2 regions of the Synechococcus sp. BIOS-E4-1 genome follow, and region 1 is predicted to be linked to the other one. Evidence: predicted binding sites of a transcription regulator. Region 1 holds the regulator's gene; the other holds the start of a gene.
What was found. The regulator NtcA, encoded in region 1, controls nitrogen genes in cyanobacteria. The targets are predictions, from matches to a motif close to GTANCNNNNGNTAC.

Region 1 (7,352 bases):
TCCAATCGAACTGTGTCGTCGTTGGGAGGGTTTTCCGGCACTGCCTGAGACATTGGTGCCGGTCTCCATACGAGTGGATCAGTCTGCTGGGGCTGTCAAAGGCGCTGTTCTGCTCCAGCTGCTCAACCCAGGCAGCGCAAGGGTGAACTGGTCGCCCGGTGACGAGGGCTGGTGGGTTCAGGATCAACAGCACTCAACAGTGATCTCTCCAGGAGCACTGCAAGAGCTTCGCTTGGCCCCTCAGTCGTCATGATCATCAAAGGGATCATCCAGGCGCTTCGACGGTGGCCCGAAGGCTGTGTAAACGCCAAAACCGGTGAGCCCAAACAGAGCCGTAAGCACGGCAATCGACACCGACAGCGCCGGGGAGGAGCTTTCCATCAAATCTCGCGACAGGATCGACCCTGTTACGGGTCGGGACCCTTACAGTATCGGAACTGAACTTCACCCGAGACCTCAGGGCCGCTATGGCACAACGCACTCGTTTGGGCGATCTGCTCCGTCCACTCAATTCCGAGTACGGCAAGGTTGTCCCCGGCTGGGGAACGACTCCTGTCATGGGCATCTTCATGGTGCTGTTTCTGGTTTTCCTGCTGGTGATTCTTCAGCTCTACAACCAGTCTCTGATCCTCGAGGGAATCAACGTGAACTGGAACGGCGGCGCCTGATTCGGCCCACTCATCCCCTTCCATGAACATCTTCGGCATCGGACTCCCTGAGATGGCCGTCATCGGAGCAGTCGCGCTTCTGGTGTTCGGCCCAAAGCGCCTGCCTGAATTTGGCCGGACGCTTGGCAAGACCCTGAAAGGATTTCAGACGGCTTCGAAGGAGTTCGAACGGGAAATCAGCAAGGCGATGGCAGATCCAGAGGAACTTCCATCCTCCTCACCAACGGATTCAGCATCATCATCCAAGGGTTCTGAGGACTGACCGGTGATCCAGCGTGGAGACCTCCGTCTGGTGGTCGGACTTGGCAATCCCGGTGAAAAATATTCATCGACCCGCCACAACGTCGGGTTCATGGCTCTTGAACTGCTCACAGACCGTGAAGGTGGGCGTTTTAAGCCGATGTCCAAGCTTCAGGGTGATCTCGCTGATGTCGGTTCAGGTTGTGATCGACTCAGGCTGCTGATGCCACAGACGTATATGAACGACAGCGGGCGTTCGATCCGTGCGGCACTGGATTGGTTTGATCTAGGGATTCACCAGTTGATCGTGCTCGTCGATGACATGGATCTGCCGCTAGGACGGCTGCGCCTGCGCGCGCAGGGAGGTGCTGGTGGACATAACGGTCTGAAGAGCACCATTCAGCACCTCGGCACACAGGAGTTCGCCCGCCTTCGCATTGGCATCGGCGCTCCCGGCCGCAATCCCGAGGAGCGTCGTGCCCGCATGATCTCCCATGTTCTCGGTCAGTTCAACCGTGCTGAGGAACCTCTGCTCCAGGACGTGCTGCGCGAAGTGTTGTCAGGCCTCGATCACATTCAGCGACAAGGCCTGGATCGGGCTGGGAATGCCATCAATGCAGTGAATCTGGCTCCTGCTGTTGATGGCGAACCGGCCTGATGGCGCCCCTGCCTGTCACCACAGCTCATCTCCGGGTGCACCAGCACAGCTTCCGAGACAAATGTCTGCAGGGAGAGGTTCAGGCGGGTGGCTTTACCTGGACCTTTCACTGGTTGTTTGACCGGGGTGAGCTGAGCGTGGAGCCCTCCCTGGGCAGAGCGCTGATTCAGGACGCGTTGCTTCGGTTCCTTGTGAAATCCGACTACAGGCTTGAAGCCGGCGGTGACTACAGCTTTACGGTGCGAGCCCGTTTCTGAGTGGGGCTGGACCAGGCCAGAGGATCTCGCGACCGAGCTCGGATTCAAGAATCACCAGGGCTGCAAGGGCATCCAGTTCGGTGGGTGGTAGCAGCAGGCCTCGGGGGATCAATCGCCGCCATCCCTTGGGGGGCCACAGCTGCCAATACCGCTTGCGTGCCTGAAGTGTGGTGCCGCGCTCATCCACCAGCTTGACGGGAAGATCTTCAGGCAGCTGCTCTCTCAAGCTGTCGCTGGCTGTGCCATTTCCCAGCACCATGCCTTCAATGGGTGCGATCTGCTTCCAGCACTGAAGAGTGTCCCGTACATCCTCAGTTGCAACCACTCGCCCTTCGATGACGCAGTTATTGCCGCAATCGACCAGGACAAGGCCGCACTTGTTGCGTCCAGGGTCAACCGAGACGATCCAGCTCATGGAGTGTCGTCCTGGAGCGTCGATCTTGGGCGCAGCCGGCGGCTCGGACGCAGCTCGATGGCAATGGGATCGGCGGTTTCACTGCGCCGCACGGCCACCGCTTCGAGTTCAACCAGTCCACCACTGCGTTCGGTCAGCTCCCGGGCAAGCGTGTTGACGCCGTTGGCATCAAATTGAAGTCCCTGGCTGAGCGACCCCCGTCGGCGTACCTCTGCCAGGGTGGATGCCAACAGCAGGTTGATGCGGTTTCGCACCGCTTCCGGGTTGGTGTCCTGGCTGGCAAGAGTGGTTCTGGCCAGAACTTCTCCCTCAATGGTGATGGCCACATTGGGACGTACATCCGGGAAGGCGTAAACCACTCGCTCACCACGCAGCACATTGGCCGCTGAGCGCAGCAGCACCACCCAGGTGCCAGGTTTTCGGATGGCTTTTTCCAGTCTTTCAATGTCCTGGCGGGGCACGAGGATGATCTGGCGATCAGGTGCCTGTCCTGGCAGAACTTTCTGAAAGGCCTGCAGATTGGCTTCCCGCAACACCTGGTCAATCACTTGCCGGGCTTGATCAGGACGATCCAGCTTGAGCGTGACGGTGGCCAGTGGCTGACCACTGCTGATGGCCACATCTCCACGCCGCAGTGCCAGCAGGTTCTCCTCCAGTTGCTGGAGCTCCGCTTCACCGGAGCTGATGCGTTCGCGCACCGCCTGAAGTTCATCATCCGTGCGCTGGATTTCCGCATCGCGGTTGCGCACGTCCTGGCTGAGTCTCTGTCGTTCAGCTTCAAGTCGGCGCGTCTGTTCCTGCAGCGGTTGAAGTGTGCTGCGCAGCTCACCGGCCCGGGCCTCTGCATCAGCCAGGATCTTCCTGGCTTTGATTTCATCGGCGCGAGCCTCCTCGAGTTGTTGACGGGCCTTGCGTTGAGCCTTGCGGCTTCCTTTCAGATCTGAGCGACTGCTGCGCAGGCGTGCTTCCAGGTCGTTGAGTTCAAACAGTCCAACCCGCAGCTGACGGCTCACCAGCAGCATCAGCCCCAGCGACAGGGCGCTGATCAGGCTCCCCGTCAGCACTGTGATCACCACCGCGGTTTGACGTGGGCGAAGACCAAAAAGGCTCAGCCGGGCCTTGCCGACCCTTGAACCCAGTCGATCACCAAGGGTGGAGAGCACCCCCCCGAGGATCAACAGGGACAGCAGCAGAAGCCAGCCGGTCACGGACGGTCAAACATGCGGCAGGCCGCTGAGGTGCTGCCCATCTTCACCTGTCGAGGGATTAACTGAAACGTTTGGCCAGTGCAATCGGATCGAGAACGGTGATTTTCTTGCGGTCAATTTCGACCAGGCCTGAATTGCGTAGATCGCCAAGCAGTCGCGTGATCGTGACACGGGTGGATCCGATCGCTTCAGCGATGGCCTGGTGAGACAGACGCAGATCAATGGTGATGCCCTGGGACCCAGGCATGCCGAAGTCCCTGCAGAGAACAAGCAGAAAACTCACCAGACGGGAGGACATATCCCGGTGTGTGAGTGTTTCGATCATGGTCTCGGTCTGCAGAATTCTGCTGGAGAGACCCTGCAGTAACAGCAATCCCACGCTGGTGTCCGCTTCGATCGCCTGGCGCACGGAGCTCGCTGGTGCTGTCACCATCTCCACTCTGGTGAATGCCACGGAGTGATAAAACCGATCGGAGCGATGCCCGGTGAGCAGTGAGAGCACTCCGAACAGGCTGTTTTCCCTCAGCAGGGCAACGGTGATCTCTTCCCCCGACTCGTACACCCTCGACAGACGTACAGCCCCCCTTCGGATCAGATAGACGCGTTCGGCGGGGTCGCCAGGGAAAAAGATTGTCTTGTTCCGCTCCACCATTTCGGTGCTGGCACCATCCAGATCACGGATCACTTCCAGCAGGGTTCTGCTGGCGGGGTTGGGCGCATTGGTCAGGCTTGTCTCTGTGGATCGCCCAGGTTGGGGAGCAGTCCGACTGAAGCCGCGCATCACTTCGGCCATGACCAACGCATCAATGCGGGGAAGTTAAGGAGCGATGCGCCGTCACCCTGTAGCAACGCACACGGTTCTTCTGGCTCAGTCCCCATGGAGTGCATTCAGCTGTGCGGCCATGAGTTGCTTGAGCCCTGGTTCGGCAAGGTCCAGAAGGCTGTTGAGCTGCCGGCGACTGAATGGTGCACCCTCGGCAGTGCCTTGCAGCTCGAGCAGATCGCCGGCGTTGTTCATCACCACATTGAGATCCACATCGGCCCGGCTGTCTTCGCTGTAGTCCAGATCAAGCAGAGGATGCCCCTCGATCAGGCCCACAGAGACCGCTGCCACTTGGTTGATGACCGGATTGGTGCTGATGCGGCCTTGTGCAAGCAGCCGTTCGCAGGCCTTCTGCAGGGCGAGCCATGCGCCGGTGATGGCCGCTGTCCGGGTCCCCGCATCCGCCTGAATCACATCGCAGTCGATCAGCAGTGTGTTCTCACCCAAAGCCCCCATGTCGATTGCGGCGCGAAGGCTGCGGCCGATCAGGCGTTGGATCTCCTGGGTTCGTCCTGACAGTTTCATCAGTTCCCTGCGCTGACGATCAGGAGTGGATCCCGGCAGCAGTCGGTATTCAGCGCTGAGCCACCCCAGGCCCTGATCACGTCGCCAGCGAGGGACACCGTCTTCCTGGCAGACGCTGCAGAGCACGGTGGTACGTCCGGTGCGAACGATGACGGAGCTCAGAGCGAAACCCATGGGATCCCAGTCGACAGAGAAGGCCCTGAGGTCGGCGGGTTGGCGGCCATCTTGGCGATCAACGTTGCGCTGGGGTTCGCTCATGGGGAAAGGTTCGGGATCTTGAGCCTGCCAGTTGGCCTAGAGACACCAGGGATGGTGTCAAAGGGATTGTGATTTGCATTTTCGCCGCTAGATTCGAGTTCCGCTGGGTCGATTCGATTCCAGTTACGACGGAAGCGACCGAGATGACAGCCAGCCTGAGCCCAAGCCATCGCTCCCGCGAGCAGAGCGGCGCCGATCAACGGGCTCTGAACCGTACCGGCCTGCATCCCCTGCCCTCGCTTCAGCCTCATCAGCCACTGCATCTGGTGGCTCCTGAGGGGCAGTTGCAGGTGCATACCGCCCCGTATCGAGGCAGTTTCGGCACAGTGCTCAGTCAGGCACTGCGATCCGCTGGGCTTGGCAGCCGTGTCGCAGTGATGCAGTTCCTCAAGGGTGGAGTCGCACAGGGGCCTGATGCGGCGATCACGCTCTGCGATCGCATGGTCTGGATGAGGCCTGCAGTGATGGGATGTCTTTCAGATCCGGCCAGCTCAACTGAACCCACGACTGTGGATGCTGTGCAGGCGGTCTGGCAGATCTGTCGCCGCCACCTCGCCAGTGGTGATCTCGATCAATTGGTGCTGGATGAACTCGGTTTGGCTATCGCACTGGGCTATCTGAACGAAGCTGAGGTGCGTGACAGCCTGGATGCACGCCCTGGTTCCATGGATGTGATCATCACAGGACCGTCGATCCCGGAATCTCTCATGGGCCTGGCCGATCAAGTGACGGAACTGCGTAGGGGTTTCTGATGCTCAAGAACGACCGTTGGATCACGGAACAGGCTGCCGCAGGCATGCTCGAACCCTTTCAGAGAGGCTTGATTCGTCATCTGGATCCTGAACAGAAGCTTGCACCTGTTCTCAGCTTTGGATGTTCCTCCTACGGCTACGACCTGCGTTTATCGCCTCGGGAATTTCTGATTTTCAAGCATGTTCCTGGAACAGTGATGAACCCCAAACGGTTCAATCCTGGAAATCTTGAGCCCACAGAGCTTCACCATGATGACGATGGTGACTACTTCATTCTTCCAGCCCATTCCTATGGCTTGGGTGTGGCTCTGGAAAAGATGAAGGTCCCGCCGAACATCACCGTGATCTGCCTGGGCAAAAGCACTTATGCACGTCTGGGAATCATCGTGAACACCACACCGGCTGAAGCCAGCTGGGAGGGGCATCTCACGCTTGAATTCAGCAACAGTTCAGGAGCTGACTGCCGCATCTATGCCAATGAAGGCATCTGCCAACTGCTGTTTTTCGAAGGCGATCCCTGTGACACCACCTATAGCGATCGCCAAGGCAAATACCAGCATCAACCTGAAAAGGTGACACTGGCCAAGGTTTAAGGCCGACAAGACATGGATCTCGCCTCTCGGTCAGGGAGCCAATCGCGCCTTGTGCAGGCGGTTTTTCTCGTACCAGTCAGCGAACTCAGGTGCCCAGCTCTGGAGATGGGGCCACATCAAGTCACAGAGCTCTCTGATTTCCTGTTGCGCGTCAAGTTTGGAACGCAGATCGAGGAAGTGAAGGAAGGCTCGCAGACTGAAACTGACAACAAAATGCTGTCTGTAGTCAAACGGCAGGATGCCTCGGGCATGCTCTTCGGAAAAGCCTTCGCGTAACAGATCGCGATAGCGCTCCGCTGCCAGTTGGCAGAGTTTCAGATCGATCAGTCTCTGTTCCTGGACGTAGGTGTATTTCTTGCCCAGCCGGTCTCGATACTCACCCACCGGCCGCAGATAGAACACCTCCTCAAGATCCAGTTCCCCATCAGCCGCACGGCAGATCCGCTCGCCTGTGTAACGCATCGATTGAACATCGAAGCTCACTCCCACCCGGTGCGTTCGCGCCTGCTGCATCACCGAGTGAGGAAACCAGCCCACGTTCAGCACGATCTGGGCATGTTCCAGTGGGCCGTAATGGCCTTTCATGCCACCCAGCAGCCGTTTGATGCAGATTTCCCCAGCTCGCGTTTCGTTCGGCCACTGGTCGCGTTCCATCACCACGAATCCCTCGCTGTAGTCCTGGTGCATGCCGGCATACACGCTCTGCTGGGGATTGGGCGTGGCGGCGATCAGTTCGACCCGGAAGCGGGAATCCATGAGGTTTTGAGGTTTCGGGTACGGGTGTCGGTCGATCATCGCCTCCCCGGTCAGCATTAACCGGGGTTATGAGTGACTTCGTGGACCGGTGGAATCCGCCGAGGCGGCCTCCGGAAGAGGACTGGTGCTGCCCACCCCGGCCAGTGCTGGAAGTGGGCTGCCCTCAATCAAGGCATTGGCGATCGAATCCAGCTCGGTT
Region 2 (7,352 bases), 1.0 Mb from region 1:
TTGCTGACCGCGATTCGCTCCATGTGGGCATTGAAAGTGGCTCATTTCTTCAGGAACCATGACAAATGTTCTTTGGAAAATTGCTTTCTTTTCTTCTGTTGGTGTCTGTTTTTCTGTGATCAATTGCGGCCCAATGGATCTTGCTAATCAAAGTACCACTGTTCAATTGAACACATAGATGCTCTGATGAAGATTCGTCAGATCGCCCGCACTACTGGACGGTTCTAGATGGATTCTTTTCGTGTGTTGCCTGCCTTCCTCTGGATTGCGTCGGTTCTCAGCAACTTGCGACGTTTGGCAGGTACTGAGATGGGCAGATCGACCTCGAACGTCCTTTGTGTTGGATGATCTTTGATATTCATTAACAGCCAGGCGTTACAAGCTGCGCTCACAACAAACCGCCAGACCCCATTGTTCATGCCATAACTCTCCCCTCCGTATTGCTAAGGGTCTTTTCATCAGCGATCCCGATCGACGTTGAGCTCGGTCTCTCGCAGAATGGTCTGATGGTCAGCCCACGACTTCACCCCCGCACCATTGAGGCCGTTAAGGAACGCGCCGACATCGTGGATGTGGTCGGTGAGCACGTTGTGCTTAAGAAGAAGGGCCGTGAGTTCGTCGGGATCTGCCCGTTTCACGATGACAGCAAGCCGTCCATGACGGTGTCTCCTGCCAAGCAGTTCTATTACTGCTTCTCGTGCGGCGCAGGAGGGAACTCCATCAAATTCCTGATGGAGTTTCAACGCCAGAGTTTCAGTGAGGTCGTCCTTGATCTTGCCCGCCGCTACCAGCTGCCGGTGGAGACCGTCGACGGTCCTCAGCAGGAGAAACTCAAACAGCAGCTCTCCCGTCGCGACAAGCTCCACCGGGCACTTGCGCTGGCTTCCGGCTGGTTTCGTGCACAGCTCAGGACCGACGCCGGTTCTGAGGCTCTTCGCTACCTGCGTGAGACGCGTGGACTGAGCGAAACCACTCTCGACCAGTTTGAGCTCGGCTATGCGCCGGATCAATGGGACGGCCTGCTCAGGCATCTGCGGCAGGTGGAGGGTCTCGCGCCCGAACTTCTGGAGGCGGCTGGTCTGGTGGTTCCCCGCAAGGGGGGGAACGGTTTTTATGACCGCTTCCGCCATCGGGTGATCGTTCCCATCCGTGATCGACAGGGCCGGGTGATCGGGTTCGGTGGGCGCAGCCTTGATGGCAGTGAGCCCAAGTACCTCAACTCACCTGAAACAGAGGTGTTCGAGAAAGGAAAGCATCTTTTCGGGCTCGACCGAGCCTCTTCGGCAATCCGCAAGGACGACCGTGCTGTCGTTGTGGAGGGTTACTTCGATGTCATCGCACTGCATGCGGCAGGTATCACCAATGCGGTGGCCTCCCTAGGCACTGCTCTCAGTAGTCAGCAGATCACCCAGCTGTGCCGGTGCAGTGATGGCAAACGCATCATTTTGAATTTTGATGCCGATGGAGCCGGCGTCCGTGCCGCCAACCGGGCGATTGGTGAGGTGGAGCAGCTCGCACTCCAGGGACAACTCGAGTTGAGGGTCCTGCACCTTCCATCCGGAAAGGACCCTGATGAATTTCTCAAGGATCACGGCGCCGGTGATTATCGGGCTTTGCTGGATCAGGCGCCGCTGTGGCTTGACTGGCAGATCGATCAGGTCCTTGAAGGCAGAGATCTAAGCAAGGCGGATCAGTTCCAGCGTTCGGTGGCTTCGCTGGTTGCGTTGCTGGGCAAGCTTCCCCAGTCCGCCATTCGCACCCACTACATCCAGCAGGTGGCAGAGCGCCTCAGCGGTGGGCAAGGCCGTCTTGCTCTGCAGCTGGAAGAGGATCTCCGTCAGCAAGTCCAGGGTCAGCGTTGGCATGGTCGTTCAACCCGACATGAAAAGGCTGGAGAAGCTTCCCAGCGTGAACGTTCGGAGGCGGAGATCCTGCTGCTTTATCTCCATTGCCCATCCCATCGGGCTGGCATCCGCCAGGAATTGAGGAGCAGAGAGCTCGAGGACTTTGCACTTCAGCACCACCGGCTGCTCTGGTCAGGCATCACGGATCTCGAGGAAGGCAATCTCGGCAGTATGCGTCTGGAAGCGATCAGTCGCGGTGAGGATCGCGGCGACGAATTGGCGGATCTCGATCTGCCTCGACTGCTCACCGATCAGCTCCTGCTGGAAAACAGTGATCTGGTGGCGCGCCTTACACCCCTGCTCGAACCGGATGAGCTGCAGCGTGTGTCACTCTCGCGGCCCATGGATCAGCTGCGGGGAACTGCAGCGATGCTCGAGCGTCAGAAGAGTCACAAACGCTGCCGGCATTTGCTCGAAGCCTGGACTGGACAGCGTCTGCAGACCCTGGAGCGATGCATCGCCGTCTTGATCGAGCAGGAGAAAGATGAGCAGTCAACTCCCGCTGCTGAGATGGAAGTGGACATGGAGCAGCGCATTCACGCCATGTTCGAAGACCTCAACGCTGAAGCCCTGCGTTTTCAGGAGCTGTATTACAGCGAGCGTCGACACATCCAACATCTCGATCAACAGCGCTGTGCCGGTTATGCCTCGGACACCAGCTCCGCTCCTTCTGCTTCCGTCAACGGTTGAGTCAGCTGGCCGCGGACCAGTCGTGCAAACAACGCCATTGAGTGCCCTGGCCAGCGCTGCTCTTTCAGCAGCTTTTCCAGTTCGCCCGCACGTTGGAGTGTGAGCTCAAAGGCCTTCTGATGCTGGCTTGGCTCAAGCGTTGAGACATAGACGTGAGCCCTTGCCTCCGTGTTTGGGACTCCCTCAATCGAGAGGCCGAGACCTCTCCGGAACAGATCGGCATCAAAGTGTCCCAACGCTGCCGTCATCCCCATGGCATCGGCGACGATTTCGTCGTACAGATTGATGCGCATCTCACCAACCAGCCTGCGGCAGGCGATATGGGTGAGTTCATGTTCCAGCCTCCAGGTCTGCGACAGGTCCAGCCAGCGTTCCATTGGTGGCTCACCAGGAATTGTTTCTATCGATAAAGAGGCGTAGGGAGCCCGGTGTAAAAGGAGGATCTGGCATCGTGCCTGCACGCCTAACGCGCGGATCAAACCCCAGTGGATCAGGCCTGAAATCGCCTGAGCGTGCACAGTGGGTTGAATCGGAACCGCTTCACAGCGGTGGGCCAGACAGCGTACGGCCAGCACGAAATCCTCATGGTTGCGAAAGGTCAGCACTGGAACGGCACCGGTCGGATGCTGCGCAATGGTGAGCGTTGTTCCTGACGGGTCACGCAGGACTGGCGCGAGCTTGAGGTCTGCAGCCTGTGCTTGTTCACCCCGCATCACCAGTCGTTGATAGGCATCGCTGCTGTGTACGTCGATTCCCGGTTGCAGTAACAGCTGCGGCAGGAGCTGACGGAGATCATCCCAACATCCCGCAGGGTCCCTGTCCGCAAGCCAGCGCTCCCACCACTGTTGCCGGTCATCGGCGGCCATCGGCAGATCGGGCCAGATGGCGTCGGCCTCTTTAAATCTCCGGCAATACTCCTCCAGCGTCTGCATGGGCCACCGACTTCGCTGCCCCGTGTCTAGCCATGCCGCATCCAAACGCTCTCTCCTGATCTCCTGAGAGCTCAGCGACCCATCCAACCGCCATCCACGACCAGTGTCTCTCCATGCACGTAGCGCGAGGCCTCACTGGCCAGAAACACCACCGGTCCGCGCAGATCATCAGGTGATCCCAGGCGCCCGGCGGGGATGCGTTCCAGAATCTGCCGCGATCTGAGTGGATCTGACTGCAGCGCCTCAGTCATCTCTGTGTCCACGTACCCGGGTGCGATGGCGTTCACTCTCACACCGCGTCCTGCCCATTCATTGGCCAGTGAGCGTGTGAGGTTGGCCAGGCCCGCTTTGCTGGCGGCATAGCTCGCCACATTCAATCCACCCTGATCGCTGAGCACGGAGGCTGTGGAAATGATGCTTCCCTTGCCGCGAGCCAGCATCACTGCCCCGATCCTGCGACTGACTCTGAATGCTGCACTGAGGTTGACCTCCAGCACCGTGTCCCAGAGCTCATCGCTGTGCTCCTCCGCCGGTGATCTGCGCACGATGCCGGCGTTGTTCACCAACACGTCGATGACCGGATGCTGGCTGAGAACCTGGTCCAGAACGAGGTCGACGGTGTGGCGGTCGCTGAGGTCGCAGCGAAAACCGGAAAATCGACGACCACGCTTACGGATTGCATCTCCCACTTCACTGCTGTCGGGGTTGAGCGATGCGCTGATGCCAACAATGTCCGCTCCTGCTTCGGCCAGTGCATCCGCCATGGCCTGGCCGATCCCACGCCGGCAGCCCGTCACCAGTACCACCTGACCATCAAGCCTGAACAGCGAATCCTGCATTGTTCTGCCGGTCCCTCAATCCCCATTCTCGAGCTTTCAGGCACTGTGCAGTGGCCCAGGTCGGAGCCATGATCAACAAGCTCGTTTCCCGTGTCCGATGTCTGAATTCTTTGAAGCGTTCTGGCATGGGGAGGGCATTGGCGATGGCGGAGATTTGGAGGAGGCGTTGCAGGCCTATGTGTCCGTTAAACCGGATGACAACGACTGGATTGCGGCCTGTGCCGTGAAGGAGGCTGCTCCCCGGATTGAGCGGTTTTCGTCGTTTGAGGCCTACCTCGATAACAAGGATCCTCTGGAGGTGATCGAGGTCTCACCACAGATGATTGTGGTGGCGATTGAACAGCTGCCTGTCTGATGTCCCATCCTTCAGTTGATTTTGCGGCCAGCGCTCCAGTGAACGACCTCTGGCCTGCTCTTGTGGAGCGACTCGGACTGGAGCGTTCGCAGCGTGCAGTTCGCCAGGCTTTGGATCTTCAGGCCATGCAGGGCAGTGCTGCAACGTTGCCGGTGTTGTTCTGCGAGACCTGTGGCCTGGCCCTTGCCAGCACTGATTTGCTGCGCGAGCAAACTGGATTGAATGGCCATGGCGATAATTTTGTGCTCTTGTTTTCCTCCAGATCCAATGCAGTGCAGTTGGTCTGCCCTGTCTGAGCAGACGCTGGCAACATTTTGAAAACCAGTGGCGCCTTTCCCGGTCTTGGTGAATGGTTAGGGGTCACGGATATCACTGGCGATCTGGGCTTGATTGAGCCACTAAGGAGGTGAGTCGATGTCCACGTGATGGCACGCAAAATTCAGCTTCCACTGTCGAAAAGCTCCAGCTCCAGCACCGCGGCCTGGGCTGCAATGACCTTCGCCTGTATTACAGCACTGGCGGTCTGGGGGTTGGCGAATGCTTATCCCCACCTTTGAACACTGAGCTTCTGACTAGAGCAGCTTCTGTGCTGAACAGCTGAGACCCCTTCCCTGAGATGTTGGATGCGTTTTGTATCCATTTGAACGACTAAACCATTGGCGTTTGTTCTATAAGAAGTCTGTAGCAACAGCTACCAACAACGTTCACCTCTTGCTTCAGAGAGGCGCAGTTCGATTCAGGCCAAGGAACGGGGACCTGAACTTGCTTCGAGGAACCATTCATGACAGCTCTTATCTACAGAGGTCAGACCTACACCCCTCATCACACTGCTGTTCCAAAGCAGAGTGTTGAACTCACCTACCGGCGCGAGCACTACAACGCCCGTCGCAGGCAGGCAGCGCGGGACCTTCATCCCAAGCTTGCCTATCGCGGTGTTTCCTACGCCAGGTAATCCAACATCGCTTTGGTATGTGGCCTCGCCTCGGCGAGGCTTTTTTTGTCGAAGTCTGATGTCACAACGCGGGTTGGTCCACAAAGAGGAAGGCCGCCCTTCCCGCTGGAAAGACGGCCTAACTCGCTCGTTTGTGCATTGTTCAACCCTTCGCTTGTGGAGATAGGAAGGGGTCGAAGCTTCTGGCTAGAGGCGCCCTGGGGCCATCGCTCTAGGTGTCGGGTTGTTTCCTTCTGGGGCACCTCAGGCGGTGCAAACGAAGCGGCGATTGGCGTGACGTCTCTGATGTGTACCTAACCAATCGACCAACCCAGGTCATTGTTGAAACTGTTGGAGCAGGGGCCAGAAGTCAGTCTGCTTCTTCGATCTGCTCAGGTGGAGTATCGACCATGTTTGGTTCCTCCGGTTGCGTGGCCTTACTATCCACCCGCTGTGGTGCTTTGGGCATCAGTCGAATCGCGCATTGCCTTCGCTGAGAAAAGCTTCAATAGTGGGAATGGCGTGCCCTGATTCGGAAGCAGGCGAGATCCGAGACAGCTTTGATCAACAGCAATCAAGCTGCTTGCCAGGGCAAGGCTTGCATTCTCGGCCAAGGCATCTGCTGCTGAGATCCTGATCATTCGCGGTTATCGCACCCTTGATATCTGCCCGTTATCCGTTGGGGAGAGGTCCGACTGGCCTGGATCGAAAATTGTGAGCTGAGGTGGTCGCGACTCCAGATGCAGCGTGCCAATGAAGCGTTCGACAGGCTGCTCGCCATGGACGCCAGCCGCCATGCGCAGCTGCAAGCCCTTTTGTCCATCAGTGCTCCTGTGCGCTGATGACGGTCTTTGCAAGGACAAACAAAAAACCCCACTCGATCGGGCGGGGCCTGGTTTATTCAAAGCGTGTGGTCAGAAATCAGCAGCACTCGCAGCTGCTGCAGCACTGATCCCCTCCGGCATGTCCATCAGCGCAAGGCTGAGAGCAAAACAGCTTGCCGTCTTTTTCGACAGCTGTTTGGGGAGCAATCGTGCAATCGCAGGGCTCACAGGCGCAGGTTGGGGTTGGGATCGACATAAGCAGTCCTCTTTAGTCAATCCTTTCTACGACGGGTTGTGTCCGGACTCATCCCCCAAATGGGTGCTCGTCTCCAGTCCATCACCTCAGTGCAGTGGCCATTCACCCGCTTGCCAGGGCTCTGGCTCTTCAGCAAGTTCAGGATTTTTACTGATCGCCAGGATGCACGATCGCTCGCTGGGGGGATGTGTTCTGCGTCTGGATCAAAGAGTCTTGCTCCAACTTGTTTCGATGAATGGTCTGTCTGCGTCGGGTTGTCGTTGGTTCTGCTGTTGGCGGGCTGTTTGCTGCAGCTGCGCTTTCAGCAATGGAAGGATGGATCAACTTTGCCAAGGCCGATCAGGTCTATCTGCGCTGCGATGTGTCTGGAGTGAACCGAACTTTCTGGGAGATCACCCTCGACGAGGAGGCTGGTAAAGCATGGACTTACCAGCCTTCATTCCTGAGCAGCACTGAATATCCAGCTGAATTCACCAGCGCAAAAGTTCGTTTTGGCAAGGAGCTGCCCCACACAGGGTCATACCTTTTCAATGTCTTGGACCGTTCAACCGGAGCACTCACCAGTGATATCCCCGGGTTGGGAGCACCTCCTGTGACCGGAACCTGTGAAATTCTCGCCAA

Region 2: SynBIOSE41_RS07515 (DUF4278 domain-containing protein) is a predicted target of NtcA. The motif match lies at 5,402-5,415, and genes of this name have one in related genera.

The regions. Positions count from the first base shown of each region.
Region 1 is NZ_CP047935.1:407,278-414,629, forward strand. Features, by position in the region: gene SynBIOSE41_RS01745 (alpha-mannosidase) at 1-253, shown strand, start outside; gene psbN (photosystem II reaction center protein PsbN) at 241-381, opposite strand; gene psbH (photosystem II reaction center phosphoprotein PsbH) at 468-668, shown strand; gene SynBIOSE41_RS01760 (TatA/E family twin arginine-targeting protein translocase) at 691-930, shown strand; gene pth (aminoacyl-tRNA hydrolase) at 937-1,566, shown strand; gene SynBIOSE41_RS01770 (DUF3146 family protein) at 1,566-1,823, shown strand; gene SynBIOSE41_RS01775 (resolvase) at 1,801-2,238, opposite strand; gene SynBIOSE41_RS01780 (DUF3084 domain-containing protein) at 2,235-3,446, opposite strand; gene ntcA (global nitrogen regulator NtcA) at 3,505-4,239, opposite strand; gene rph (ribonuclease PH) at 4,315-5,052, opposite strand; gene SynBIOSE41_RS01795 (cob(I)yrinic acid a,c-diamide adenosyltransferase) at 5,196-5,804, shown strand; gene dcd (dCTP deaminase) at 5,804-6,397, shown strand; gene thyX (FAD-dependent thymidylate synthase) at 6,428-7,153, opposite strand; gene SynBIOSE41_RS01810 (thioredoxin domain-containing protein) at 7,220-7,352, opposite strand, start outside.
Region 2 is NZ_CP047935.1:1,416,736-1,424,087, forward strand. Features, by position in the region: gene dnaG (DNA primase) at 507-2,594, shown strand; gene SynBIOSE41_RS07495 (hypothetical protein) at 2,546-3,613, opposite strand; gene SynBIOSE41_RS07500 (SDR family oxidoreductase) at 3,598-4,365, opposite strand; gene SynBIOSE41_RS07505 (hypothetical protein) at 4,463-4,720, shown strand; gene SynBIOSE41_RS07510 (hypothetical protein) at 4,720-5,016, shown strand; gene SynBIOSE41_RS18055 (hypothetical protein) at 5,146-5,277, shown strand; gene SynBIOSE41_RS07515 (DUF4278 domain-containing protein) at 5,502-5,672, shown strand; gene SynBIOSE41_RS07520 (metallothionein) at 6,573-6,731, opposite strand; gene SynBIOSE41_RS07525 (hypothetical protein) at 6,967-7,352, shown strand, end outside.